Regions from separate parts of the Streptomyces sp. R-74717 genome, predicted to be linked through region 2. Evidence: riboswitches for the same ligand, from Rfam matches in the RefSeq annotation. Region 2 holds a riboswitch; each other region holds the start of a gene.

Region 1 (7,082 bases), 4.5 Mb from region 2:
GGTCGCAAGGTCTCCCCGTCCCGGGCGACCAGCATCCTCAACGGCGGTCCCGAACTGGTCCGCGACGGACGCCTGCACGTCACGCCTGCGACCGACGGGATGGTGCAGCCCGGCAACGCGAGCTTCTACTACGGCTGGGTGCACAAGCGCAATCCACGCACGCTGGCCGGGGTGGACGCCGCCGGCAGAACGGTACTGGTCACGGCCGACGGACGCAGCACGGACGCGCTCGGGCTGAGCATCCCCGAGAGCGCCGCCGTGGCCAGGGCACTCGGCCTGCGCGACGCGGTCAATCTTGACGGCGGCGGGTCGACCACCATGGTGGTCGACGGTGAAGTGATCAACGACCCGTCCGACGCGGCCGGTGAACGCCCCGTCGGGGACGCACTGTTGATCCTGCCCGACCGGGGCTGACCCGGCCCGGTCCGAGAACACCCGAACCACCGACCGCCAGGAGCCGCCATGACCGCCATCCCGATCCGCCGAGCCCGCCTCCTGCTCGTCCTTGCCGTGCTGCTGCTCACCCTGGCGTCGACCCCGCCGGCCACCGCGTCGACAGTGTCACCCGCCGGGGTAGCGGGCGGGTTCGGGCCCTCGTCCCGGGGTGCCGAGGTCGTCGCGGTCACCCAGGTCGCCGACCGGCAGGTCGACCTGTCGGTCCGTTCACCGGCCCTCGGCGGCCGGACGGTGAACGTGCGTCTGCTCACGCCCGACGGCTGGAACCCGGGCGACCGGAGCCGGCACTGGCCGACCCTCTGGCTGCTGCACGGCTGCTGCGGGGACTACACGTCGTGGACCAGCCGGACCGACGTCGCGCGGACCGACAGCCTGCGCGACGTCCTCGTGGTCATGCCGGAGGCCGGCTGGAACGGCTGGTACAGCGACTGGTGGAACTACGGCCAGGGCAGTGACCCGGCATGGGAGACCTTCCACACCAAGGAACTGCGCCTCCTCCTTGAGCACGACTGGGGGGCGAGCCGGAACCGCGTCGTGGCGGGACTTTCGATGGGTGGTCAGGGAGCCCTGATGTATGCCGCCCGGCACCCCGGGATGTTCAAGGCGGCCGCGGCGTACTCCGGCTCTGTGCACCCGTTGCTCAACGACGAGTCGGTCAACCGCATCATGGGGTTCTTCGCCGGGCAGGGCACCGACCCGCTGAGGGTCTGGGGCGACCCGGTTGCGCAACGTGACATCTGGGCCGCCCACGACCCGTTCCACCTGGCCAAGCGCCTCAGGCCGATCCCCGTCCACCTGTCCTGCGGTGACGGCACCACCGGCCCCTTGGACCCGCCGGGCACCACGAGCGCGCTCGAGGCGGACTTCAACAGGCAGAACCATGCCCTTGCGAGCGAGCTCGAACGCCAGGGCGCGAAGCACGTGACCACCCACTTCTACGGACCGGGGACCCACGGCTGGGCGTACTGGCAGCGTGAGTTGCACTCCTCGCTGCCGATGCTGCTCCACGCCTTGCGGGCCGACGGCTGAACGGCCGTGTGCCGAGATCAGCCGCCCGGGCATCCCCGCCGCGCCATGGCCGGCCGTGTATGGGACGAGCCCCCGGCCGGGCAAGGGAGATCGTGGGACCGTCACCGGTTGCGGCGATCTCGTCTGCATGCTGTGCCAGTTCCACCACCGGCTCGGTCCGGGTGTCCCGCCCCCGAAACCGCCCATCGCCCCGCGTCCGCTGTAAAGATTCAGTCCATGAACGACAGCACCCCTGCCCAGAGGGCCCGCGAGCTGCTCACCCAGGCATCCCAGCACCCGGTTGCCAGTCCTCAGCGCGACGCACTGGTGGCCGAAGCAGCCGTGTGGGCACGGCTGGAGCATGCAGCCGTCATGGAGCGTCACACGGCCGCAGCGGTCGACATCGAGTCCGCCCTGGCCTCTTTCGCCGACCCCGTGCAGAAACTCGGCAGCGAGCTCGGCAACCTGACCGAGCACATCAAGCTCAGCCAGAAGTGAGCGAGCACGTGGAGGAGGGCAGCGCGGTGGGCATGTGCTGCGATGACGGTGAGGCGCTGGGGCAGGCCGCGCGGCGGGCTGCCCTTCGAAACCGCTGAACGCCGACTCGCGGAAGGCTCCGTCCTTGCGCTGGGCACCGACGGCCTCCTCCAGGCACCGGACCCGGAGCCGACGCAGGGCCAGATCAGCTGCCCCGTAGCATGGCCGGCCCCGCACGACCGCTCGAGCAGCTCTGCGATGCCGACCACCCTGCTGTCCGGGCCCCGATCCGGTGACGCGGCCCTGCTCATTGCCCGCCCCCGCCCTCTGCAGGCAGGACGGGCCGTACGCTGGGAGCTGCCGGTCGACCCCGCGCAGGTCGCCCGCGCCCGTACCCTCACCACCCGTCAGCTTGCTGACCGGGGCCTGAAACCACCCGTGCTCAGCACTGAACTGATGGTCAGTGAGCTGGTCTTCGACAACGCCATCCGGCACGTGCGCGGCCGGCTCTCCCTGAGCCTCATCCGCGCCGAAGTCCTCATCTGCGAGGTCTCCGACGGCAGTCTCAGCGCTTCGCACCTGCGCCGCGCGCATCAGCGACGAGGGCGGCCGCGGGGGTGACCCGGCTCATCTCCCGTTGGAGCGCCACTCCGACTACGACGGCAAGCCCATCAGGGCCGAGCGACCACTTGCTCCTGTCGGAGATCCTTTCGGAGCACCGGTCCCGGCGATGTGAGAGCCGGAGCGATCGGGTTAGTCTGTCCGTCGCACCGGACACGGGGTGCCCCATCCGAGGGCTGAGATCACACCCGTCGAACCTGAACCAGTTCGTACTGGCGGAGGGATGTCTTCCATGCCTTTGGCGCATGTATCCGGCGGGCTGCCCGCCGACGGCCGGCAGACCGCCTTCGACGGACGGATGCCGACGGCCCCCGGCGACCTCCGTGTCGAAGCGCACGGTATAGAGCCGGTCCCCGAGAGCAACCGCTACGGCGGTCCCGGGCGCCTGTTCACCGTATGGTTCGCTCCCAATCTGACCATGACCGGCGTGTTCACCGGCACCGTCGGCATCGCCCTCGGCCTGGACTTCGCAGCGGCGCTCACCGCCGTCGTATTGGGCACCGTCCTCGGCGCGATACCCACCGCCTACCTGGGCACCTGGGGGAGCCAGACCGGTGCCGGGCAGCTGTCGCTGGCCCGGCTCGCCTTCGGCCGCGGCGTGGCGGTGCCCGGCATCCTGCAGTGGCTGTCCTCGGTCGCCTGGGACGCGCTGATCGGGCTGTTCGGCGGGGACGCGCTTGCGCGGCTGTGCGGCTGGCCGTTCTGGCTCGGTGTCCTGGTCATGCTGGTGGCCCAGGGAGCCCTCGGCGTGCTGGGCTACGAGGCCATCCACCGGCTTCAGATCGTCATGACCTTCGTGCTCGCTGCCGCGTTCGTGCTGATCGCCTGGCGGCTGCTCGACGGTGTCCACCCCGCCGGCACCGGGACCGCGCACGGGGCCGACCAGGTCGGCGCGTCCGTCCTGACCAGCACCATCGCGCTGAGTCTGACCCTGTCCTGGGCTCCGTACGCCAGCGACTTCAGCCGCTACCTGCCGCGCACCACCTCGCGCCCACGCATGTTCTGGTGCACGCTGCTCGGCCTTGTGGGGTCCTTCGTCGCCGTCCAGACACTCGGCCTGTGGGGTGCCTCGGTGCTGACCGACCAGACCGCCGCGGGCGTGGACGAGCTGCTGGGCGCGTTCGGGCTGCTCGCCGTGGCGCTGGCGGCCCTCAGCAGCAACGCCATGAACGATGTGCGGCCCGCGGCCGGAGGCGTCACCGCCGTGCAGATCCAGGAGAAGCACGCCGCCGGGAGGGAGTTCCTGCGGACGGTCCTGGAGGTGGCTGCCGTCGTCCCCGAACGGGTGGCGCTGATCACCAACGACCGGGTGGACGTGTTCCTGGCGGCCCGGGCAGCCGGGGCGCGCGTCACCGGGGTCCACGTCGGCCGGTCGGATCTGCCGCCGGCCGCGGTACGCGAACTGATCGGTGAGCACGCGGTCCTGGGCCTGAGCGCCGCCACCCCCGACGAACTGCGCGCCGCCGCCGAGGACCCGGCACGCGTCCACCACATCGGCATCGGCGCGCTGCACGTGACCCGGACCAAGGCGGATGCCCCGGCCGCACTCGGCCATGACGGTTTCGCCCGCCTCGCCCGGCTCAGCGATTTGCCGGCCGTGGCCATCGGCGGCGTCACTCCGGCCGACCTGCCACGCCTGCGGGATGCCGGGGCGGCGGGTGCCGCCGCCGTCTCCGGTATCTGCGCCGCCGAGGATCCCCGAGCAGCGGCCCGGGCCTACGCCCGGGCATGGACCCGCAACCGAGAGGAGAGCCACGCATGACCGCGCCGCCCCGCGTGCTGACGATCGCCGGATCCGACTCCGGCGGAGGAGCCGGAATCCAGGCCGACCTGAAGACCATGCTGGCGCTCGGCGCCCACGGCATGAGCGTGCTCACGGCTGTCACGGCACAGAACTCCCTGGGCGTGCAGGGTGCATGGGACCTCCCCGTGGAGGCGGTGCGCGCGCAGTACCGCAGTGTCGTGGACGACATCGGTGTCCAGGCGGTCAAGACGGGGATGCTCTCCTCGCCCGAGCTGGTCACGGTGGTCGCCGGGCTGTTGTCGGACGTGGCGGCCCCGGTCGTCGTGGACCCGGTGAGTGTGTCCAAGCACGGCGACAAGCTGCTGGCCGACGACGCGCTGGATGCCGTACGGACCACGCTGCTGCCGGTCGCGACGGTGGCCACGCCGAATCTCGACGAGGTCGCGCAGCTCACCGGCATCACGGCGACGGACGAAGCAGGCATGCGCCGCGCCGCCACGCGGCTGCTCACGTACGGGCCCCGCTGGGTGGTGGTGAAGGGCGGCCACCTGCCGGGCGAGGCGGCGGACCTGCTGACGGACGGCGAGGAGGAGCACTGGCTGCGCGCCCCGCGGTACGACAACCGGCATACCCACGGCACGGGCTGCACGCTCGCCTCGGCCATCGCGGTGGGCCTGGCGCAGGGCCATCCCGTACCGGATGCAGTACGCCGGGCCAAGGACTACGTCACTGCGGCGATCGCGGCGGGGTTCGCGCTGGGGGCCGGCATCGGGCCGGTGGACCACGGCTGGCGGATCCGCGCGCACACCTGACGCCGGTCGATGAGTCCCGCACCGCCGTGCCGCCACACGGGCCCCGCCGGGCGGTGCCTGTGTGGAGATGGGCCCGGATTCCTCGTCAGAAGGCCAGGAACCGCCCGACCCATGGGTCAGAACCACTCGGCCCGGCTATCGGCCGCGGTGCGGTCCAGGCTGTCGATCAGGTCGAACTGCGGTCCCGTTCGCGGGAGTTCCACGCGGAAGAAGTACCGGGTCGCCTGCCGCTTGCCTTTGTGGAAGTCGTCCGCATGGTCCTTGAGCGCGAGGAACTGCTCCAGCCAGATCCAGGCCAGCACCACATGGCCGACGGCTTCCAGGTAGACAGAGGCGTTGGCCAGGGCCGTTGCCGGGTCCCCGGTCGCCCACAGCCTGGCCGTGGTCCGCTCGACGCGGGCCGTGACCTGCTCCAACCGGTCGGCCAGCGTGGCCGCCTCGCCGCCGGCCGCCGTGGCCCGGGCGATGGTTGCCGCGATGGTCTCCAGCAGCAACCGCAGCCCTGCGCCGCCGTCCATGACGACCTTGCGGCCGAGCAGGTCCAGTCCATGGATGCCGTGAGTGCCCTCGTGGATGGGATTGAGGCGGTTGTCCCGGTAGAACTGCTCGACGTTGTACTCGCGGGTGTAGCCGTAGCCGCCGTGCACCTGGATGGCGAGGTCATTGGCGGCCAGACACCACTGGGAGGGCCAGCTCTTGGCGATGGGGGTCAGGACGTCCAGCAGCAGCCGGGCGCGGGCGCGCTCGGGCTCCTGCTCGGCGGTGCGCTCCTCGTCGAGCAGGCGGCTGCAGTAGAGGCTGAGCGCAAGGGCGCCCTCCACATAGCTCTTCTGAGCCAGCAGCATCCTGCGCACGTCGGCGTGCTCGATGATGGGGACCTGCGGGGCGTTCGCGTCCTTGCCCGTCAGCGGGCGGCCCTGCGGGCGGGTGCGGGCGTAGTCGACGGCGTGGAGATAGCCGGTGTAGCCGAGCGCCGTGGATCCGAGTCCGACGCCGATGCGAGCCTCGTTCATCATGTGGAACATGTACGCGAGCCCGCGGTGGGGTTCGCCCACCAGGTAGCCCACCGCGCCCGGGGCGCCGCCCGGGGTGTACCGGCCCTCACCGAAGTTGAGCAGAGTGTTGGTGGTGCCTCGGTAGCCCATCTTGTGGTTGAGGCCGGCGAGGACCACGTCGTTGCGCTCGCCCGGTCTGCCGTCCGGCTCGACCAGGAACTTGGGTACGATGAACAGCGAGATGCCCTTCACGCCCGCCGGCCCGCCGGGGATCCTGGCCAGCAACAGGTGGACGATGTTCTCGCTGAGTTCGTGGTCACCGCCGGAAATCCACATCTTGGTGCCAGTGATCCGGTACGTACCGTCGGCCTCCGGCACCGCCCGGGTGGTGATGTCGGCCAGCGAGGAGCCGGCCTGCGGCTCCGAGAGGCACATGGTGCCGAAGAACCGGCCCTCGACCATGGGCCGCACATAGGTGTCGACCTGCTCCTCGCTGCCGTGCGCCAGGAGCAGGTTGGCATTGCCGATGGTGAGGAACGGATACGCGGCGGTGCCGACGTTGGCGGCCTGGAACCACGCCGTGCAGGCGTTGGCGACCACGGTGGGCAGTTGCTGTCCACCGACCTCGTAGTCCATGGCGGCGCCGGTCAGTCCTGCCTCGGCGAAGACCTGCAGGGCCGCCTTGACTTCCGGGATGATGTGCACCCGCTCGCCGTCGAAGCGGGGCTCCTCGGCGTCGTTCTTCTTGTTGTGCGAGGCGAAGTGCCGGATCGCGATGGACTCGCTGAGGTCCAGCACCGCGTCGAAGGTGTCGCGGTCGTGGTCGGCGTAGCGAGGGCGCCGGGTCAGGGACGTGACGTCCAGCCAGTCGTGGAGAAGGAAGTCCAGGTCGCGGCGGGAAAGCAGCAGGGAGTCCATGGTCGTGAATCCGATCGGGAAGGGCGGGGGCGGATGAGGTCGGCGGTTCAG
Region 2 (7,082 bases):
GGAGTATGCCTTGGGGACTGTCTGCGCAGCCATCCCGATCACGGCCGGATTCACTGCCGCCGCGATGGCGATTTCAGTGCCCCTGGAGCAGGAAGATCGGTTGCTCCCCGCAGTCGAACAACTACGTGGCGAAGTGGCCAGTCTCTTGCGCTCGTTCGTGTTCTCTATCAGTATCTGAAAAATCACTCCTTGTGATCTGCTATCGCGTGCACCACGATGGCGTCAATAGGGCCATGGGGGATCATTCCTGGCCAGATTCATCTACTGCGGGGTTGGACGATGCGCGAGTCGGTTCAAGCTGAGGTCATGATGAGCTTCCTCGTCTCCGAGGAACTCTCTTTCCGGATCCCGGTGGAGCTCCGGTACGAAGTGTGCGATCCGTATGCGATCCGGATGACCTTCCATCTGCCCGGCGACGCCCCCGTCACCTGGGCATTCGGCCGTGAGCTGCTGCTCGACGGCCTCAACAGCCCCAGTGGCGACGGTGATGTGCATATCGGGCCCACGGAGCCCGAGGGGCTGTCCGATGTACATATCCGACTTCAGGTGGGTGCGGATCGCGCCCTCTTCAGGGCCGGTACGGCACCACTTGTGGCCTTCCTCGACCGGACGGACAAACTCGTGCCGCTCGGGCAGGAGTGCACGCTGGGTGACTTCGAGGGCAACCTGGAAGAGGCCCTGGGCCGGATCCTCGCCGAGGAACAGAACGCCGGCTGAGGAGGACGGCGCCGTCGGCCGGCCCGTCGGTCGAACGCAACACCTGCCGAATGGGTGAATCGCTCTCCGTAAGGAGGCGTTCAAGGCTTCGTCCTACGACGACGGCCCTTCCCGGTCCGTACGGGTGCCGAAGCTCCGGCTTCCGCGCCGACCCCTGTGCGGTCCGCGGAGACGACCAGCGCCGCGAGCACCGTCGTCACCGGCACTGAGGCGACCAGTCCGATCGAACCGACCAGCGTTCGTACGATCTCCTCCGCCACCAACTCGCTGTTGGTCACCGTCCCCACGCTGCTCTGGGCGATCGAGAACAGCAGCAGCAGCGGCAGTGCGGCGCCCGCGTAGGCGAGCACCAGCGTATTGACGACCGAGGCGATGTGATCGCGCCCGATCCTGATCCCCGCACGGTAGAGCCCCCGAGCACCCATCGTCGGGTTCGCCTGGTGCAGCTCCCAGACTGCCGATGTCTGGGTGACCGTCACATCGTCGAGCACCCCGAGCGAGCCGATGATGACACCGGCCAGCAGCAGACCGCTCATGTCGATGTGCGGGTACAGGCCGTGGATGAGGCCGGTGCTGTCGTCGGTGTTGCCGGTCAGGCTCGCCCAGCCGATGAAGAGCGATCCGAGCAGCCCGATCAGCAGCAATGAGATGAGTGTGCCGATCACCGCGACCGACGTGCGGGCGGTCAGGCCGTGGCACATGTAGAGCGCGATCAGCATGATCGCACTGGCCCCGACCACCGCGACGAGCAGTGGATTCGAGCCTTGGAGGATGGCCGGGAGGATGAACAGGGTCAGCACGGCGAACGACACGGCGAGCGCGACCAGTGCCATCACCCCACGCATCCTGCCCACCGCGATCACGACCAGGGCGAAGATCCCGGCCAGCAGCGTCATCGGGAACTTCCGGTTCACATCCGTCACCGAGTACTGCAGATCATGGGGCGCGTCGGGGGCGTACGCCACGACCACGCCCTGCCCTTCGTGCAACTGACGGGGTGCGTCCGGCTGGACGATCTCGACGAAGGTCCGGCCCTTGTCGTGACCGGTCGTCACCTCTACGGTGGCCTTCTCGCACAGCCCGGGCCCGTTCCCCGACGGTGGGGTGGTCGCGCCGCTGATGGGTGTCTGGGCGGCGTTCACGTCCTTGCAGTCCACCTTGTCGATATTCACCACCTTTCCCTGCTGGGTCTGCCGGTCGAAGCCGACACCGGTCCGCTCGTGCGGGGGCGCGCCGCCCGGCCAGAGCACCACCAGGCCGACTACGACCGCGGTGGCGAACGGGATCAGCACGGCCGCGATGACCTTGCGCAGATGTTTGGAGACGGGCGCGGCAGGGCCATGGCTGTGCGAGTGGCCGTGCGGTTCGGGGTCGGTATGGGGGGACGTCACCGGCCGATCATCGCAAGGAGAGAAGGGCCCTCTGTTCATTACGCCGGACAGGGCGCTAGCGTGGAGGAACCTTTGCACACGCGGGAGCTCGGAGCACCGGGCTGAGAGGGCGCTGATATCCGTACATCCGTACGGGAGAGGCTGCGCCGACCGCCGAACCTGTTACCGGGTAATGCCGGCGTAGGGAGTAGGTCTCATGACCACATCGGACGCACGCACGCCTGCCTCGAACCAGAGCGACGAGGCCGGGAAGTCCATCGGTTGGCACAAGGGGTATGTCCAGGGCTCACGCCCGGACCTCCGGGTGCCGGTCCGTCAGGTGCACCTCACCAACGGCAAGGACGTGACGCTGTACGACACGTCGGGCCCCTACACCGATCCCACCACCGATACCGATGTCCGTCGCGGACTCGCACCGCTGCGGGAGAACTGGATCATCGCGCGCGGCGACACCGAGGAGTACCCGGGCCGCCCCGCCCGCCCCGAGGACGACGGGCTCAAGCACACCTCGCCGCGAATGGGGTCTCCCCTGATCGAGCGAAGTCGAGAGCTTGGGGAAGGGCTGCGCAACCTCGACGCGGTCTTCCCCGGCCGCCCGCGCCTGCCCCGCCGCAGCCGGGACGGGCAGCCGGTGACCCAGCTCGCGTACGCCCGCCGGGGCGAGATCACCCCGGAGATGGAGTACGTGGCGATCCGGGAGAACGTCGAACCCGAGGTGGTGCGCGAGGAGATCGCCGCGGGCCGGGCCGTGCTGCCGGCCAACGTCAACCACCCCGAGATCGAGCCGATGATCATCGGTAAGCGGTTCCTGGTGAAGGTCAATGCCAACATCGGCAACTCCGCGGTGACGTCCTCCATCGAGGAGGAGGTGGAGAAGATGACATGGGCGACGCGCTGGGGCGCCGACACGGTCATGGACCTTTCCACCGGCCGCAACATTCACACCACCCGTGAGTGGGTTCTGCGCAACTCCCCCGTGCCGATCGGCACCGTTCCCCTCTACCAGGCCCTCGAAAAGGTCGACGGCCGGGCCGAGGAGCTGACCTGGGAGATCTACAAGGACACCGTCATCGAGCAGGCCGAGCAAGGCGTCGACTACATGACGGTCCACGCCGGCGTGCGCCTGCCCTACGTACCGCTGACCGCCCGCCGCAAGACGGGCATCGTCTCCCGCGGCGGCTCGATCATGGCGGCGTGGTGCCTCGCGCACCACAAGGAGTCGTTCCTGTACGAGCACTTCGAGGAGCTCTGCGAGATCCTCGCCGCGTACGACGTGACGTACTCGCTGGGCGACGGGCTGCGCCCAGGCTCGATCGCCGACGCCAACGACGAGGCCCAGTTCGCCGAACTGCGCACGCTCGGTGAGCTGAACACGATCGCCAAGCGATTCGGCGTCCAGACCATGATCGAGGGCCCGGGCCATGTCCCGATGCACAAGATCAAGGAGAACATCGACCTCCAGCAGGAGATCTGCGAGGAGGCGCCGTTCTACACGCTCGGCCCGCTGACCACCGATGTCGCCCCGGCGTACGACCACATCACCTCGGGCATCGGTGCGGCGATGATCGCATGGTGGGGCACGGCGATGCTCTGCTATGTCACGCCCAAGGAGCACCTCGGCTTGCCCAACCGGGACGATGTGAAGACCGGCGTCATCACGTACAAGATCGCGGCCCATGCGGCGGACCTCGCCAAGGGGCACCCGGGGGCTCAGGACTGGGACGACGCGCTCTCCGATGCCCGTTTCGAATTCCGCTGGGAGGACCAGTTCAATCTGGCTCTCGACCCGGTCACGGCCCGGGAGTTCCACGACGAGACGCTGCCGGCCGAGCCGGCGAAGACGGCGCACTTCTGCTCGATGTGCGGCCCGAAGTTCTGCTCGATGAAGATCAGCAGAAGCATCACAGAGCAGTTCGGAGGTGACGCCAGCTCGACGCCTGAAGAGATCGAGGCCGGGATGCTGGAGAAGTCGAAGGAGTTCGCGGCGGCAGGCAACCGTGTGTACCTGCCGCTCGCGGAGACGGGCGGCAGGTCGGCCGGCTGACCCGGCCGCCTCAGCGGAGGGGGGCCCGCCAGGCCACCAGTCCCGGCTGGCCCGCCTCCGCGAAACCCACCGCGAACGGCTTGTCGCCGTCGTCCGTCACCAGGTGGATGCTGCACTCCGTCACGCTGTCGCCCGGCGGGATCGTCCGGGCGACCCAGTCGGACGGACAGCCGGGGATCTTCGTGTCGAGGACGAAGGGGGTCTTCCCCCATATCTGCCGACCGCCCTCGGTGAGCAGGCGGACGTGGTCGGCCTGGTCGGCGTAGAGGTCTTTCGGGCCGGTGTTGGTGTAGGTGACCGACACGTAGTACGGGACGCCGCGCCGCTCCTTCTCGTTGAGGTTGAGGTCCAGACCCGCGAGGTCGGCCGCGCTGCCCCGGCGTACGGACACCAGCGTGGCGGGCAGTTCGAGGACGCCGTCCTCGTGGGCGTCCCACCGGACGCGGACGAGGTCGCCTGGCTCCGCCAGCCCGGCGGACGCCGCATCGAGGCCGCCCTCGACGGGCCAGGTGGCGACCGCGCCGCCCTCGTCGAGGTAGCCGTCGGCGTTGTGCGTCAGCGACAGCACGCCGACGCCCTCGGGCAGCGCGTAGGTCACGCAAGTGTTGTACGAGTCGCCGGGCGCCAGCGTCTTCGGCGCGGTGTCCGCGCAGGGCAGGTCGACCCCGCCTGCCCTGCCGCCGCTGATGTAGACCTCCTCCCCGCGCGCCCAGTCGGTGCCGTTCAGGGCGAAGTTGCTGTCCACCATGTAGGCAGCGGGGATCCTCTTCCGACCGGTGTTGGTGACCTCGAAGCTGAGGTAGTGGGGGACCATGCCCTTCAGCTCTTCGTCCGCGCGCGCCCCCCGCATGTCCTCCTCCGAGCCCCGGACCAGGCTCTTGACCGTGATCCTGACGGCGTACGACCGGTGGTCGGTGTCCGTGTGGACGACGTCCCGTGCGCCCGTCCGCACCGGCAGGTCCGTCCAGGAGGCAGGCCTCTCCGCAGCTCGCTCCACGGCCCCACCCGCACCCTGTTCCCCAGTGCACCCGGCGAAGAGGGGTATCGCCGCCGCGCTCATGGCGGCCTTCTTGACGTAGCTGGACAGGCGCATGGACTTCCCTTGCCGCACGATGATCCGGATCCGCCGGAGGACTGACGCATCGTAGGACGTCACACCGGAGGCGGAGGCAGAGGCGGAGGCGGCGGGTGGAGGGCCCGGTGCGGTTGCTGTCGCTTCTGGCCCTCAGCGGGAGTCTGGCCGAGCCGCAGGACCGAGAGGCTGGTCACGTTGCGCGCTCAACGCCGCCACGCTCGTACGGCTCCTCCACCGGAGGAGGCGCCCGAGACCGGAGAGGCCCCCGGGTGCTGAGCTGCGACCTCGCGCGCAGTTCGGGGCCAGTGCTGTCCGCCCTTCTGTTCGATGCAGATCTCCCAGGACATCCGTCGGGAACACGGCGGTTCCCAGGCGGAGATCGACGCGGGCATGGCCGAGAAGTCCAAGGAGTTCGCGGCGGCCGGCAACCGGGTCTATCTGCCGATCGCGGACTGACGCGGGACGCGCGCAACGGGACGCCGGCCCGAGAGGCCAGGACTTCTCGGGCCGGCGTCCCGTCGGCCCGGTGCCCGGACCCGGTCAGTCCAGTTCGTGCTCGGGGCCGCCGAAGTCGGGGCTGGTGAAGTCCGGGCTGGTGAATGTCGGGCGGGGGCCCGCCGCCGGACCGTCGTCCGGGCTGGTGAAGTCCGGCCGGCTGTAGCCGATCTTCGGGATGCGGTTCGCCGAACGAAGCGGTGTGCGCGACGCGGGGCCGGCGTCGGGGTCGGCTAGCGCGTCCCGCAGGAACGGCAGTATGCCGCGCTCCAGCAGTGCGTGGCGCCATGCCTCTCTGGCGCGCGCCACATCCTCCGGCAACTCGTTCTCGGCATCCTCGGCGGGCTGCGACGCCGACCCGTTGCGCAGCGCGGTGATGAGCAGTCCGACGGCGGCGGCCAGGATGGCGGCGGCCATGACCGCCGCGAAGAACCAGCCTGCGGCGACCATGGTGGAGGCGAAGGACGGCGGCGGATTGAGCAGCCTCAGCAGATAGCCGGACAGCAGGAATATGAACGCGGCAGTGCCGGCCAGCACGGGCGCCAGGACCGTGACGACGGCTCCTATGCCGGCGCCCGACTGGTTCCGGCCGTCAGTGCCGGACCCGTGGCCCGGATCCTGGCCCGCTCCTTCGGCCGGTCCGCGCAGCTCTTCGCGGGCCTTCACATAGTGCTCGTACTCGGTGGCGGCCGTCGCGGTGATCAGCGCCGTGGCGTCCAGCGCCATGGTGCGCAGCTGCACGGCGTTGAGCCGCTCGCCGACCGCGGCCAGATCCGGTCGTTCATGGGCGTGACGCAGTGCGTCGTCGAGGATCCGCTCATACTCGGGGCGGTCCTCGGCCAGCAGGTGCGGAGCGCTGTTCATGTGCATCCCCCGATGCTCCGTAGGGCCTGAGTACCCGCTCGGACCGGGCAGTTGGGCGGAAACGGAGGAGAGCCTGCTACTGATACGCCGATGGTAGAGCGCCCACGGCACGAGGTGACAGGGGGTTTCCGGAAATCGGCCCAGCGGTCTGCGTGGTCAGGTCGTGGATGCGTCTTCCCAGAAGAACGTCAGTCATGCAGGGGCAGTTGGACGACCAGTAGCTTTCCGGCCATGGTCACTCCACCGTCCATGGCGATGGCGAGCCCGTCCGCGTACACGTGCGGGCCTTCGACCACGGGGCCGGAGCCGTCCTCGCCGTCCTCCGAGCCGACCTCGCCAAGTAGGTACGGAATGGGGCTGTGACCATGGACGATGCGCTGACCGCCGTAGGCCGACATCAGCTCCCGGACAGCCTGCGGCCCCGCCTCGTCGCGGAAGGCGAACCGCTTCGTGAGCTTCCGGAAGAGGTCCCAGCACTCATCGGCGTCGTTACGCG
Region 3 (7,082 bases), 2.0 Mb from region 2:
CTCGCGTGCTGACTCAGTCATTGTTCCCGTCCCTCTCGGAGTCGTTCCGGATCTGCCGCATGTCCTCCTCCAGCTTGCACGGACATCACTGCGCAGACCCGCCGCGTGTGATCGGTCCGGGCCGCTCCAGCAGTTCCGGACGCCGGGAGGCGGCGGGCACGATCGTCGGATAAGACCGACCGGCAAATGGGGGGGTGGGAGAAGGAGCGGGGCTGGGTGCGTGCAGCTGCAAGGCGGAGGATTGAGCCAACGCGGAGCGTTGGTGATTGACGACAACGCCGCAGATGTGCGTGCCCAGCCCCGCTCCTTCTCCCACCCCCCCATTTGCCGGTCGGTCTAAGGCTCGGCCGGTCGAGTGAACCCGGCCGCGCCCTCCGCCGGACGCGCGAGGCCGGTCAGAAGACGGCGGGCAGGACGACGGTCTCCGCCGCGTCGAAGCCGACCCCGACCGTCGCGCCCTCCTCCGGGGCGTCCCGCAGCGCACACTCCGCCTCCAAAACCGGACCGCCCACCGGCGTCAGCCGCACGGCGACATGGTTGCCCCGGAACGTACGCGTCCCGACCGTGCAGCGCAGCCCCCCGTCCGGGGAGCCGATCCGGACCCCGGACGGGCGCACCAGCAGATCGCACGCCCCCTGCGGCGAGCCCTCGGGCACCGGCACCTTGCCCCACACCGTGTCGGCGGCCGTGCCGGCCACCGTCGCCTCCACCACGTTGTCGAAGCCGAGGAACCGGGCGACGAAGGCGGAGGCGGGCTGCTGCCAGACCTCCAGTGGGGTGCCCACCTGGGCGATCCGCCCGTCGCGCATGACCACCACCCGGTCGGCGAGGGCGAACGCCTCGCTCTGGTCGTGGGTGACGGCGAGCACCGTCGTACCCAATCGTCCGAAGAGCGTGCGCAGTTCGACGACGAGCCGTTCACGCAGCCCGCGGTCGAGCTGGCCGAGCGGCTCGTCCAGCATCAGCAGCTTCGGGCTCGGTGCGAGCGCCCTCGCGAGGGCGACACGCTGCTGCTCACCGCCGGACAGCGCGGCGACGGCCCGCCGTTCGGAGCCGGGCAGGCCCACCAGGTCGAGGAGTTCACCGACCCTGCGCTCCTGATCGCGCCGCGACACCCCGCGCATCCGCAGCCCGAAGGCGACATTGGCGCCGACATCCCGGTGCGGGAAGAGCTGGTGGTCCTGGAACATCAGGCCGAGTCCGCGCCGGTGCACCGGCACCCCGGCCTGGTCCGCGCCGTCCAGCAGCACCCGGCCGCCGTCCGGTGGGTGCAGTCCGGCGACCACCCGCAGCAGGGTCGACTTGCCGCTGCCGCTCGGCCCCAGCACACACACGATCTCGTGCTCGGCGACCTTCAGATCCACCCTGTCGAGTGCCGCCCGCTCACCGAAGCGCACCGTGGCCGATTCCAGTGTCAGCATCTCTAGAACTCCCCGGATCGGTCCGTGCGGATACGTTCGAGCAGCAGCAGCGAGAAGGCGCAGACCACCATCAAAATGGTGCTGAGGGCCATCGCCTGGCCGTAGTTGAGCTCCCCGGCCCGCCCCAGCAGCCGGGCCACGGCCACCGGCAGCGTCGGGCGGTCGGGCCGTGCGATGAACACCGTCGCGCCGAACTCACCGAGCGACACGGCGAACGCGAACCCGGCCGCGACCAGCAACGCCCGCCGCACCAGCGGCAGATCGACCTCCCGCCAGGCCCGCAGGGGTGACGCCCCGAGCACCGCGGCCGCCTCCCTCAGCCGGCCGTCCACCGCCCGCAGGACCGGCAGCATGGTCCGTACGACGAAGGGCACACCGACCAGCGCCTGGGCGAGCGGCACCAGAATCCATGAAGTCCGCAGATCCAGCGGCGGCTTGTCCAGCGTGATCAGAAAGCCGAAGCCGACGGTGACCGCGGACACCCCGAGCGGCAGCATCAGCAAGGCGTCGAAGCCGCGGACGAGCCGCCCCGCGCGCCGGGTCAGCGCCGCGGCGGCGAGCCCGCCGATGACCAGCGCGATGACGGTCGCGACCAGTGCGTACTGAGTTGAGTTCCAGATCGCTTCGAGCGGGGCGACCAGGAACGTACCGCCACCGGCGTCGGCGGACCGCAGGGCGCGGTAGAAGTCGAAGCCATGGCCGCCGGGTGTGTCCAGCGAGCGCTCGACCAGCACCCCGAGCGGCAGCAATATCAGCACGAGTACCGTCAGCAGCACCCCGCAGAGCAGCGCCCACTGCCCGGCGCCGCGCGGCCTGCGGGCGGTCTGTGCCGGGTCGACCAGCTTCAGCGCGGTCTCCCTGCGCCGTACGGTCCACGCGTGGACGGCGAGGATCGCGCCGACCGCGGCGAACTGCACCAGCGTCAGCACGGCGGCTGTCGGCAGGGCGAGCAGTTGGGCGGTCTGCCGGTAGATCTCCACCTCCAGCGTGGAGTACCCCGGGCCGCCGAGGATCTGTACGACCCCGAAGGAGGTGAAGGTGAAGAGGAAGACCATCAGCGCGGCGGCGGCCACGGCGGGCGCGAGGGCCGGCAGGGTGACCCGCCGCCAGGCGGCGAACCGTCCGGCACCCAGCACCCGGGCGGCCTCCTCCTGCCGTGGGTCGAGCTGTGACCACAGCCCGCCCACGGTCCGCACGACCACCGCGTAGTTGAAGAAGACATGGGCGAGCAGAATTGCCCAGACGGTGGTGTCGAGCCGTACGCCCCAGAGTTCATCGAGGAACCCGCCGCGTCCCAGCAGCGCCAGGAAGGCGGTCCCGACGACGACGGTCGGCAGGACGAACGGCACGGTGACGACCGCCCGCAGCAGTTGTTTGCCGGGGAAGTCGAAGCGGGCGAAGACATAGGCGCCGGGCAGCGCGATCAGCAGGGTCAGCGCGGTCGAGGCGAGCGCCTGCCAGGTGGTGAACCAGAGGACGTCGCGGATGTCCGGCCGGGTCAGCACCTCGCCGATCCGGCCGAACTGCCAGACGCCGTCGACCTTCAGCCCGCGGCCGACGATCGCGGCGACGGGGTAGGCGAAGAACAGCGCGAAGAACGCGACGGGCACGGCCATCAGGCCGAGCCGCACCGCGCTCCCCCGCCACGCCTTTGCGCGCGCCAGGTTCGCGTGCCCGGAGCGGGCGCGCGGCCTCTTTCCGCGCGGCCCCTCCCCGTGCTTGCTCTTCCCGTGCTCGCCCTTCCCGCACGCGTCCGTTCCGCGTACGGGAGTCTTCGCTACTTCACTACGAGCGAGGACCACGACTGGACCCACTGCTCACGGTTCTTGGAGATCTCGTCGGGGGCGACGGTCGTCGGCTTGTCCACCGTCGCGCCGAACTTCGTGAAGAGTTCCGGCAGTTCCGCGCTCTTGGTGACCGGGTTCACGAACATGTTGAGCGGCATGTCCTCCTGGAACTTCTTGCTGATCAGGAAGTCCAGCAGGGCCTTGCCGCCCGCCTCGTTCTTCGCACCGTTCAGCAGACCCGCGAACTCGATCTGACGGAAGCAGGTCCCGGTGGCGACCCCGGTCGGGGCCTCGGCCGGCTGCGGCTTCGCGTACAGCACCTCGACGGGCGGGCTGGAGGCGTACGAGACGACGAGCGGCCGGTCGGCCTTGGCCTTCTTTCCGCCCGCGGAGCCGGAGAACTCCTCGTTGTACGCCTGCTCCCAGCCGTCGACGACCTTGACGCCGTTGCTCTTCAGCTTCTTCCAGTAGTCCTGGTAGCCCTTCTCGCCGTAAGTGGCGACGGTGCCGAGGAGGAAGCCGAGGCCGGGCGAGGAGGTCCCGGCGTTCTCGGTGACGAGGAGGTTCTTGTACGCGGGCTTCGCCAGGTCGTCGAAGGACTGCGGCGGCGCGAGCTTCTTGTCGGCGAAGTACTTCTTGTCGTAGTTGATGCAGATGTCGCCGGTGTCGATCGGGGTGACCCGGTGCTCGGCGTCCAGTTGGGTGCCTGCCGCCACCTGGTCGAGGCCCTTCGCCTCGTACGGCGTGAAGAGACCGCTGTCGAGAGCGCGGGAGAGCAGTGTGTTGTCGACGCCGAAGAACACATCGCCGCGGGGGGAGCCCTTGGTCAGGATCTCCTGGTTGAGCGCGACACCCGCGTCGCCGCTCTTCAGCACCTTGACGGTGTAGCCGGTCTCCTCCGTGAACTCCTTGAGCACATCCTTGGAGGCGTTGAAGGAGTCATGGCTGACGAGAGTCACGGTCTTCGAACCGGAGCTCTTCGTGCCGCCGGAACCGGAGTCCGACGTGTCGGAACTCCCGCATCCGGCAAGTGCCGTGACGCCGAGCGCGCCGACGACAGCCGTCGCCGCAAGCCGCTTGGTTCTGCGCGTGGTGCTCATTGTGGATTCCTCCTGGGTTTTGGCCAGGAAGAGACGCGGCCCCGCCCCTGGGGAAGCGGGCAGGGCGCAACAGCATGAGTTGATGACCGAACTTCCTACCCGGAATGACCCGGGCGAGGTTCAGAGGGTCTGCGGCCGACCTGTTCTCGGTGCCGCACTCTCAGCGCTGTGGCGCTCCCCTGTCGGAATATGAAGTTGATTTCAGGCCCAGGTTACACGGGCCGTTCCGGCCTCAGCGCTCGGCTGCCGCCAGCTGCCCACAGGCCCCGTCGATCTCCTGGCCGCGGGTGTCCCGCACGGTGACCGGCACTCCGTGTGCCGCGATCGCCTCGACGAAAGCCTTCTCGTCCTCGGGCCGCGAGGCGGTCCACTTGGAGCCGGGCGTCGGGTTCAGCGGGATCAAATTGACGTGCACCCGCTTGCCCTTGAGAAGCCGGCCGAGCCGGTCACCGCGCCACGCCTGGTCGTTGATGTCCCGGATCAGCGCGTACTCGATGGAGATGCGGCGGCCGGACTTCTCCGCGTACTCCCACGCGGCGTCCAGCACCTCGCCCACCTTCCAGCGCGTGTTCACGGGGACGAGCGTGTCGCGCAGCTCGTCGTCCGGTGCGTGCAGGGAGACGGCAAGACGGCACTTGAAGCCCTCGTCGGCGAAACGGAGCATCGCGGGCACCAGGCCCACGGTGGAGACGGTGATCCCGCGCTGCGAGAGCCCCAGCCCGTCCGGCTCCGGGTCGGTCAGCCGGCGGATCGCGCCGACCACCCGGTTGTAGTTGGCGAGCGGCTCGCCCATGCCCATGAAGACGATGTTGGAGAGCCGCGCCGGACCACCGGGGACCTCCCCGTCGCGCAGCGCGCGCATGCCGTCCACGATCTGGTGGACGATCTCCGCGGTCGACAGATTGCGGTCGAGACCGGCCTGCCCCGTCGCACAGAACGGGCAGTTCATCCCGCATCCCGCCTGCGACGAGATGCACATCGTCACCCGCTCCGGGTAGCGCATCAGGACAGACTCGACGAGCGTCCCGTCGTGCAGCTTCCACAGCGTCTTACGGGTGGTGTCGTCGTCACAGCTGATGTGGCGGACCACCGACATCAGGTCGGGGAACATCGCCTCGGCGAGCTTGTCCCGCGAACCGGCCGGGATGTTGGTCCACTCGGCCGGGTCGTGCGCGTACCGCGCGAAGTAGTGCTGTGACAGCTGCTGGGCGCGGAACGGCTTCTCGCCGATCGCGGCGACGGCTTCCTTGCGCTCGGCGGGCGTGAGGTCGGCGAGATGTCGCGGCGGCTTCTTGGCTCCGCGGGGCGCGACGAAAGTGAGTTCTCCGGGCTTAGGCATGGTTCATCCAGTGTCGCAGACAGAACGGTGAGGGCCCGCCGCCCTGTGGACAACGGACCCTCACTCGTAAAAGCCCAGGTCAGGACAGTAGAGCTCGGGGATCAGCCGGAACCCACGAACAGCACCAGCAGCAGCCAGACCACCGGGGCGGTCGGCAGCAGCGAGTCCAGCCGGTCCATGATGCCGCCGTGGCCCGGCAGCAGCGTGCCCATGTCCTTGATCCCGAGGTCCCGCTTGATCATCGACTCGCCCAGGTCACCGAGCGTGGCACTGGCCGCGACCGCGAGCCCCAGCAGCAGTCCCTGCCACCAGGAACCGCCGTCGATCAGGAACTGCATGCACAGCGCACCGGCGACCATCGCGAAGGCGACGGCCCCGAACAGGCCCTCACGGGTCTTTCCGGGGCTGATGCGCGGCGCGAGCTTGTGCTTGCCGAAGCGCCAGCCGACGGCGTACGCACCCGTGTCGCTGACCACGGTCAGCAGCAGGAAGGTGAGCACCCGCTGCGGCCCGTCGTCCGCGGTCAGGAGCATGGCGACGAAGGTGGCCAGGAACGGTACGTAGAACGCGGCGAACACGCCGGCCGTGACGTCCTTGAGGTAGCCCTCGGGCCGCTCGGTCATCCGCCAGACGAGCACCGCGAGTGCGGTCAGCGCCATCGCCACCCAGGCGCCCTCGGCGCCCCGTGCGTATCCGGCCACCACCATCGCCGCGCCACCGACCGCCAGCGGGATGAGCGGCGCCTTGATGCCCTTGCGCTCCTCCAGCCGGGAGGTGAGCTCCCACAGGCCCACGACGACGGCGACGGCGATCACACCGACGAAGACGGCCTTCACGATGAACAGCGAGGCGACGATGACGGCGCCGAGCCCCACACCGACCCCTATTGCGGATCGCAGATCACGGCCCGCACGTTTCCTCTGCGGGGGCGGTGGCGCGGTGGACATGGGCTCCTGCGGCTTCTCGTCACGGTACAGGGGGCCGCCGCTCAGGCGTGCGGCCCCCTGGTCCCGGTCATCACGATCGTCAGCGTCTCTACCTGCGTCGGGAACGTCCGGCACTATGGGCATGGGCCGAGTCTGCTGGGCGTCATACACATCGTATGCAGGACCCGCCGGGGCGGCCTGCATCTCGGGCGCACCCCAGCGGCCGGCTCCCTGCGGGGCGCCCCAGGAAGAGTCGTTCATCAGACTTCGAGCAGCTCGGCTTCCTTGTGCTTGAGCAGCTCGTCAACCTGTGCGACGTACTTCGCGGTGGTGTCGTCGAGCTCCTTCTCGGCGCGACGCACCTCGTCCTCGCCGGACTCCTTGTCCTTGACCAGCTTGTCGAGCGTCTCCTTGGCCTTGCGACGCACGGCCCGGATGGAGATCTTGGAGTCCTCGGCCTTCGTCTTCGCGACCTTGATGTAGTCGCGGCGACGCTCCTCGGTGAGGTC
Region 4 (7,082 bases), 2.1 Mb from region 2:
GGGCGGTCAGCACGGCCTCGCCCGCGGTGAAGCAGCCCGCTGTGTTCGGCAGCACGCGGATGGAGAGCCTCTGGAGCACGGAGAGCACCGAGCCCTGCACGGTCGGATCGAGGCGGCGCATCGCGACGGTGGTGAGCTCGGTGCCGGAGGCGGTCAGGGAGCGTTCCAGCACGTCGAGGCTGGGCGCCCCGCCGGTTCCCATGATCAGCCGGGAGCCGAAGACGGTGTCGCCGAGGGTGAAGAGATCGTCGGACATGGTCAGCCTCCCTGGACCGCGGTGAGAACTTCGATCCGGTCGCCGTCGGCGAGCGTCGCGGTGGACCACCGGCTGCGTGGGACGACGGTCTCGTTGACGGCGGCCGCGACGCCGGAGTGCGTGGCGGTCAGGGTGGCGACAAGGGTGTCCAGGGTGGTGCCCGCGGCGAGGAGGCGGACCTCGCCGTTCACGGACACGGAGAGGGGCGCGGGCCCGGAGAGGGGCGCTGGATCGGTCATGCGGGCTGCTCCTGACGTACCCGGACGGCGGCGGACGAGAAACGGTGCGGGGTGAAGGGGCGGGCCACCTCGGGCACCTCGCCTGTGGTGAGGAGCTCTGCCATGACGTCACCGGTGACGGGGGTCAGCAGCACCCCGTTGCGGTGGTGGCCGGTGGCGAGGTGGAGGCTGGGCAGGGCGGTGGGGCCGAGCAGCGGGGAGTTGTCGGGGGAGGCGGGGCGCAGGCCGGCCCGGGTCTCGGTGAGCGGCAGCTCGGTGATGCCGGGCACCAGCTCGTGGGCGTCCCGCAGCAGCTCGTAGACGCCGCCCGCGGTGACGGTGGTGTCCCAGCCCATCTCCTCGCTGGTGGCGCCGACGACCAGTTCGCCGTTCTCGCGCGGTACGAGATAGACGTGGCTGCCCCGGACCACGGCCCGGACCGTCCGGGTGAGGAACGGTGCGTACGCGGCGGGCACGGTCAGCCGCAGCACCTGCCCCTTCACCGGCCGGACCTGCGGCACGATCTCGTCCGGCAGCCCCGGGAGCCGGCCGCTGAGGCTGCCCGCGGCGAGCACGACCTGGTCGGCGGCGAGCTCCGTACCCCCGGCGAGCACGGCTCCGGCGGCCCGGTCGCGTATCACCGTCAGGCGCTCCACCCAGCCGCGGTGGAAGACCACCCCGGCCCGCTCGCAGGCGGTCAGCAGTGCGGCGGCCAGCCGGCGGGGATCGATCTGGTGGTCGCCGTCGACCCGCAGACCGCCGCGGACGCCCGGCGCGAGCATCGGCTCCAGGCGGCGGCATTCGCGGCCGGTGAGCCACTCCGACTCCAGGCCCGAACGCTGTTGCAGGACGTGCAGTTCCCGCAGATGGGCACGGTCGTCGGAGTCCAGCGCGACGGCCAGGGTGCCGCAGGTGCGGAAGCCGGTCTCCTGTCCGCTCGCCGCCTCCAGCTCGGCCGCGAAGGCCGGATAGCGGGCGGCCGAGGCGACATTGAGGCCGAGCAGCATCTGTTCGCCGTAGTGGAGTTCGGTGACGGCGGCCAGCATGCCGGCCGCCACCCGGGCGGCTCCGCCACCCGGTTCAGGATCGGCGACCGCGGTGCGCAGTCCGCGTTGCGCGGCCCGCCAGGCGGTCACCAGACCGATGATCCCGCCCCCGATGACAAGGACGTCGGATCCGTTTCCGTTCCGAGAAGAACGCATGGGTGCCCAACCCCTCCCTTCGCCGGCATGACCCGGATCAGGTTCGTACGGTCGGAGGCCGCCCAGCCTCCCTCTCAGCCCGGTGCGTCCGGGCTCCCGCGAGTGTTTTACGTTGGCCACCCTAAACCGTTCCTGGGCAGTGAGCAGGAACGGGTCCTGTCCCACCGGCACGCCCCGAACGGTCTTGGGTGCGCTGGTCCTCCGCTTTCGCGTCCTGGGCGGCGACGCATATCCCGTATGCGGTCCGTCCCAGGTGGGCGGAATCCCCACGACCTGGGTGGGTGTGGCCAGAGGCGACGAGGAGGCCCCGAACCATCACTCCGGTGATACGGGCCCCGACTGCTGACGACGCCACACCCGGCGTCCCAGATCGCGCCACACACGTTACGCACACCCAGCCGGGCATACCCACAGATCGTCACGCCGTTCACTCGATCGTGCCCATGTTCACCAAAACCGGGCGCTGGTCGAGCAGTTGTGCACCGAGTTGCAGGGCAGCGGGACGAGCACGGTCGAAGAGCTCCCCCCTTTCCTGACGATCCGTCAGGTGCTTAAGGTGTACGGGTGAGCGAGCAGCAGCAGTCAGAGCAGCCGGACCGGCAGGCAGGGCGCCGCGTCGTCATCGTCGGCGCGGGCATGGCCGGTGTGCAGACGGCGGTGGCCCTGCGGGAACAGGGCTTCACCGGCTCCGTCGCCCTGATCGGCGCCGAACCGCACCAGCCCTACGACCGGCCCCCGCTGTCCAAGGCGGTACTGCTCGGCAAGGCCGAGGACTCCGCCTTCGACGTCGACTTCGAGGCGCTGGACATCGATCTGCAGCTGGGCCGCGAAGTCACCGGTGTGCGGCCGGACGCGCATGAGCTGGACACCCCGTCAGGACCCGTTGCATACGACGTCCTGGTGATCGCGACCGGCGCCGAACCGGTCGTCCTGCCCGGCGCCGAGGGCGTTCCCGGCGTCCATCTGCTGCGCACCCTCGACGACGCGGCACGGCTGCGGCCCGTACTCGACGGGCAGCACAGCGTCGTGGTCGTCGGCGCGGGCTGGATCGGCGCCGAGTTCGCCACCGCGGCCCGCGCCGCGGGCTGCGAGGTCACCGTCGTCGAGGCCGCCGACCGGCCCCTCGCGGGCGTCATGCCCGCCGAGGTCGCCACCCCGATGGCCGCCTGGTACGCCGAGAGCGGCGCCGGACTCCTCACCGGAGCCCGGGTCGCCCGCATCGAACCCGGCCGGGTGATCCTCGCGGACGGCCGCACGATCCCGGCCGGGGCGGTCGTCGTCGGAATCGGCGCACGGCCCGCCACGGGCTGGCTGGCCGGCTCCGGCATCGCGCTCGGCCCCGACGGATCGGTGACCGCCGACGGGGCGCTGCGCACCTCGCTCCCCGATGTGTACGCGGTCGGTGACTGCGCCTCGTTCCCCTCCTTGCGGTACGGCGAACGCCTTCTCATCCACCACTGGGACAATGCCCTCCAGGGCCCTCGGACCGCCGCCGCCAACATCATCGGGGCGGTGGCCGAGGACGGCCCGGCGCCGCAGACGTACGACCCCGTGCCGTACTTCTGGTCCGAGCAGTTCGACCGGTTCGTGCAGTACGCGGGCCACCACGGGAGCGCCGACACCCTGCTGTGGCGCGGCGATCCGGCCGGTCCCTCCTGGTCGGTGTGCTGGCTGCGGGGCGGCGTCCTGGTCGCGGTCCTCGCCGTCGGCCGGCCACGCGATCTGGCGCAGGGGCGCAAGCTCATCGAGGCGGGGGCACGGCTCGATCCGGAGCGGGCCGGTGACCCGTCCGTACCGCTGAAGTCGGCGACTCGTCAGTAGGCCTACGGGTAACGGACGTTGACGTCCGCCATGTGGACGACCCCTTGGGGAGAGGCGAAAGTTAGTGCACTGTGCATCTTTTAGGGTGCTCATTTCATGTCTCTTCGAAGGATGCGCATGTTTCGACACAGATGGGCCCGCGCGCTGCGCGGAATCTCCATGGCCTCGGCGTCGATCGCCCTCGTCGGAGGCGCACTCGCCGCCCCGGCGTACGCGGGCACCGCTCCCCAGCCCGGTTCCAACCCGGCTGTCGACTACCAGGACCCGATCGACGCGCTGCCGCCGGTTTCCCGCCCGGACACCAAGCACTGCTCGGTGACGGCCGTCGACCACGACTTCGGCTACACCCTCGGCGGACCGCCGTACACCACCAAGCTCACCCCGCCCGAGAAGTGCAAGGGGCCGTGGAACAAGGTCGTCCTCGACTGGTCGGGCAGCGTGAAGGGGCGTCAGTACGACCGCCTCGCCGCGGTTTTCATCGGTGGCGCGGAGGTCTTCCGCACCAGCACCGCCGAGCCCGACGACGACGGCATCAGCTGGCACGTCGCCAAGGACATCACCGACTTCGCGCCGCTCCTCAAGGACCCGCAGAAGCTCCAGCTCGAACTGGGCAATGTCGTCAACGAGACGTACACCGGCGTGTACAAGATCAAGTTGACGGTCACGTACTATCAGGCCGACAAGCGCCACCCGGCCGCCACCACGGCTGACAGCATTGTCCCACTCGGTGACACCGGCTCCGGCGGCGCCCCCTGGATGAACGTCGGCAAGGGCGGCTCCACCCGCACCGAGGTCACCTTCCCGCGCAATCTGACCAACGCGCGCCTGGAGGTCTACGCACGCGGGGGCGGCTGTGACGAGCAGTGGTTCGACGCGGTCCCCAGCGACCTGGCGGAAACCGCTCCGGACTATCTCTGCGGCGGCGGCCCCTACCGTGAGGTGCAGGTCGCGGTGGACGGACAGCCTGCCGGTCTCGCCCAGCCGTACCCCGTGGTGTACTCCGGCGGCATCGTGCCGACCCTGTGGCGCCCGATCCCGGCCATCGACCAGTTCAAGACCGAGGCGTACGACATCGACCTCACCCCCTTCGCGGGTCTGCTGGCCGACGGCAAGCCGCACGCCATCAGCATCACCCCGTACGGTGCGGCCGACGGCTGGACCGTCGATGGTTCGCTCTTCCTCGACACGGACGCGCACGCGTCCCGCACGAGCGGCAAGGTGACCACCAACACGCTCAGTCACACCCCGGTCGTGAAGACCGTCCAGACCCCGGGCAAGGACGGCTCCACCGACGTCTCCGTGTCGACCGGCCGCTCCTGGAAGATCTCGGGCTACGTCGAGACCTCGAAGGGCCGGGTCACCACCACCGTCGAGCAGAAGTTCGCTTACACCAACACGGACAACGTCTCCCGCACGGGCAGCCATCAGGTGATGCATCAGCGTGACCACGGTTCCACCACGGTGACGACCAAGACCCGCGGGCGCACGGACGCGCAGCGGCACATCTGGTCCTACCCCATCGATGTGGACATGGACATCCCGGTGTACGGCGATTACAACAACTACGACATAAGGGCCGATGTCACCCAGCGCCGTGTGCTCGTCGACACGTCCCGTAAGGGCTCCGCACACGCGTGGCACACGGACGCGGTCACGGACGACACCGTGGACTCGACCGGCAACCTCGTCCGCACGGGTGGTGTGGTCCAGTCCGCCGACGGAGCCTCGACCGAGAAGTATCGGGGCACCACGGACACCGGAGCCTGCTACTCGCGCTCCCTGACGACCGCGCACGGCTGGGTCACCCGCGACCGGCAGAGCCACTGCCGCGTCGCGGACGTGGTCCGCGACGCCCTGAAGGGCTGAGTCCGGCTACCGGCTGTCGGTCCGGGATGGCACGCTTGTCCCTGTGACCGAGATTGACGCAAAGATCGATGCTCTCGTCCCCGCCTGGCTCCACCTTCCCGACATCGCCGAAATGCTCGATGTCGAGGTGACGCGCGTGCGGCAGCTGGTCAAGGAGGGCCAGCTCATCGCCGTACGACGTGGTGAGAACCGGGCGCTCCAGGTGCCTGCCGCCTTCATCGACGGCAACAAGGTGGTCAAGGGGCTCTCCGGAACCCTGACGCTCCTGAGGGACGACGGCTACACCGACGAAGAGATGCTGGAATGGCTCTTCACTCCCGACCCGACCCTGCCGGGCACCCCTGCCCAGGCACTGAGCGAGAATCGCGGCACGGAGGTGAAGCGCCGCGCCCAGGCGCTCGCCGTCTGACCGCAGGCCGTATGTGAGGGGCGGGCCGCGCAGCAGTGCGCGGCCCGTACCCCCGCTCCGTACCGACAGCCGCTCCGCAACGCTCTCCAGGGGGAACCGCATCATGTCCACGCCTCGCGTGCTGCTGTCCGATGCCCGGCTCTATCTGTGCACGGACGCCCGCAGGCGCCAAGGTGACCTCTCCGCGTTCCTCGACGCCGTCCTCTCCAATGGGGTGGACATCGTCCAGCTGCGCGACAAGGGCATGGAAGCGGCCGAGGAGCTCGAACACCTGACGGTCTTCGCCGAAGCCTGCAGGCGCCACGGCAGCCTCCTCGCGGTGAACGACCGGGCCGATGTCGCCCACGCCATCGGCTCCGATGTGCTGCACCTCGGCCAGGGCGACCTGCCGGTCCCCGCCGCCCGCGCCATCATCGGCGAGGACGTGGTGATCGGCCGCTCCACCCACGCCGAGTCCGAGGTCGACGCGGCCGTCGCCGAGCCCGGGGTGGACTACTTCTGCACCGGCCCCTGCTGGCCCACCCCGACCAAGCCCGGCCGCCACGCCCCGGGCCTGGACCTCGTGCGGTACGCCGCCTCGCTCGACCAGCGGCGTCCGTGGTTCGCCATCGGCGGGATCGACGCGGGCAATCTCGACGAGGTGCTGGACGCCGGAGCGCGCCGGGTGGTCGTCGTACGGGCGATCACCGAGGCCACCGACCCGGCCGCCGCCACCGCCGAGCTGGCCAAGCGAGTCCGGGCGCGCACCGGAGCGTGATCCGGCCAGATGTCCGAAGGGTGGACAAACAACCAGTCAATTCGGGCAATTACCGCTGGTCTGGTCCTGTGGTCGTCGCGCTCTGGTTAACCTGCCCGTATGGCCCTTGGCACACCTTCTACCAGGACAGATCACGCGCGCACGGTGCGTGAGCTCCTTGCGACCGGCAAGACTTCGTATTCGTTCGAGTTCTGGGCGCCCAAGACCGAGAAGGGCGAGCGGAACCTCTGGAATGCGCTGCGCCGTGTCGAGGCGGTGGGGCCGAGCTTCGTCTCCGTGACCTACGGGGCCGGTGGCTCCACCCGGGCCGGGACGGTCAAGGCCACCCAGCAGATCGCCGCCGATTCCACCCTCACCCCGGTCGCGCACCTCACGGCGGTGAACCACTCCGTCGCCGAGCTGCGCAACATGATCGGGCAGTACGCCGACGCCGGAATCCGGAACATCCTCGCCGTGCGCGGAGACCCGCCCGGCGACCCGATGGGCGAGTGGGTCGAGCACCCGCAGGGGGTGCGGTACGCGGCCGATCTCGTCCGGCTCATCAAGGAATCCG

Evidence for each region. Region 2 has a riboswitch for thiamine pyrophosphate ahead of thiC (phosphomethylpyrimidine synthase ThiC). Riboswitches for the same ligand answer to the same signal wherever they lie in the genome.
Region 1: it holds a riboswitch for thiamine pyrophosphate, as region 2 does, so the genes downstream of both, NRF20_RS42725 (thiamine phosphate synthase) here and thiC (phosphomethylpyrimidine synthase ThiC) in region 2, are expected to answer to the same signal.
Region 3: it holds a riboswitch for thiamine pyrophosphate, as region 2 does, so the genes downstream of both, NRF20_RS13370 (thiamine ABC transporter substrate binding subunit) here and thiC (phosphomethylpyrimidine synthase ThiC) in region 2, are expected to answer to the same signal.
Region 4: it holds a riboswitch for thiamine pyrophosphate, as region 2 does, so the genes downstream of both, thiO (glycine oxidase ThiO) here and thiC (phosphomethylpyrimidine synthase ThiC) in region 2, are expected to answer to the same signal.

What each region holds. Positions count from the first base shown of each region.
Region 1 covers NZ_CP102361.1:9,452,518-9,459,599, forward strand. Annotated here, with positions in the region: gene NRF20_RS42705 (phosphodiester glycosidase family protein) at 1-414, shown strand, start outside; gene NRF20_RS42710 (alpha/beta hydrolase) at 463-1,485, shown strand; gene NRF20_RS42715 (hypothetical protein) at 1,702-1,962, shown strand; gene NRF20_RS42720 (hypothetical protein) at 2,005-2,562, shown strand; TPP riboswitch at 2,709-2,803, shown strand; gene NRF20_RS42725 (thiamine phosphate synthase) at 2,795-4,324, shown strand; gene thiD (bifunctional hydroxymethylpyrimidine kinase/phosphomethylpyrimidine kinase) at 4,321-5,118, shown strand; gene NRF20_RS42735 (acyl-CoA dehydrogenase) at 5,235-7,031, opposite strand; gene NRF20_RS42740 (hypothetical protein) at 7,079-7,082, opposite strand, start outside.
Region 2 covers NZ_CP102361.1:5,001,405-5,008,486, reverse strand. Annotated here, with positions in the region: gene NRF20_RS22830 (IclR family transcriptional regulator) at 1-178, shown strand, start outside; gene NRF20_RS22825 (SsgA family sporulation/cell division regulator) at 280-717, shown strand; gene NRF20_RS22820 (YibE/F family protein) at 798-2,108, opposite strand; TPP riboswitch at 2,179-2,312, shown strand; gene thiC (phosphomethylpyrimidine synthase ThiC) at 2,305-4,152, shown strand; gene NRF20_RS22810 (hypothetical protein) at 4,163-5,245, opposite strand; gene NRF20_RS22805 (hypothetical protein) at 5,555-5,683, shown strand; gene NRF20_RS22800 (hypothetical protein) at 5,768-6,592, opposite strand; gene NRF20_RS22795 (metallophosphoesterase) at 6,775-7,082, opposite strand, start outside.
Region 3 covers NZ_CP102361.1:2,998,921-3,006,002, forward strand. Annotated here, with positions in the region: gene NRF20_RS13355 (SRPBCC domain-containing protein) at 1-21, opposite strand, end outside; gene NRF20_RS13360 (ABC transporter ATP-binding protein) at 396-1,421, opposite strand; gene NRF20_RS13365 (ABC transporter permease) at 1,424-3,037, opposite strand; gene NRF20_RS13370 (thiamine ABC transporter substrate binding subunit) at 3,199-4,308, opposite strand; TPP riboswitch at 4,383-4,499, opposite strand; gene rlmN (23S rRNA (adenine(2503)-C(2))-methyltransferase RlmN) at 4,541-5,647, opposite strand; gene NRF20_RS13380 (phosphatidate cytidylyltransferase) at 5,749-6,834, opposite strand; gene frr (ribosome recycling factor) at 6,834-7,082, opposite strand, start outside.
Region 4 covers NZ_CP102361.1:7,113,277-7,120,358, forward strand. Annotated here, with positions in the region: gene NRF20_RS32595 (thiazole synthase) at 1-256, opposite strand, end outside; gene thiS (sulfur carrier protein ThiS) at 259-495, opposite strand; gene thiO (glycine oxidase ThiO) at 492-1,676, opposite strand; TPP riboswitch at 1,673-1,786, opposite strand; gene NRF20_RS32610 (NAD(P)/FAD-dependent oxidoreductase) at 2,241-3,497, shown strand; gene NRF20_RS32615 (peptide-N4-asparagine amidase) at 3,615-5,363, shown strand; gene NRF20_RS32620 (Rv2175c family DNA-binding protein) at 5,407-5,772, shown strand; gene thiE (thiamine phosphate synthase) at 5,876-6,529, shown strand; gene metF (methylenetetrahydrofolate reductase [NAD(P)H]) at 6,629-7,082, shown strand, end outside.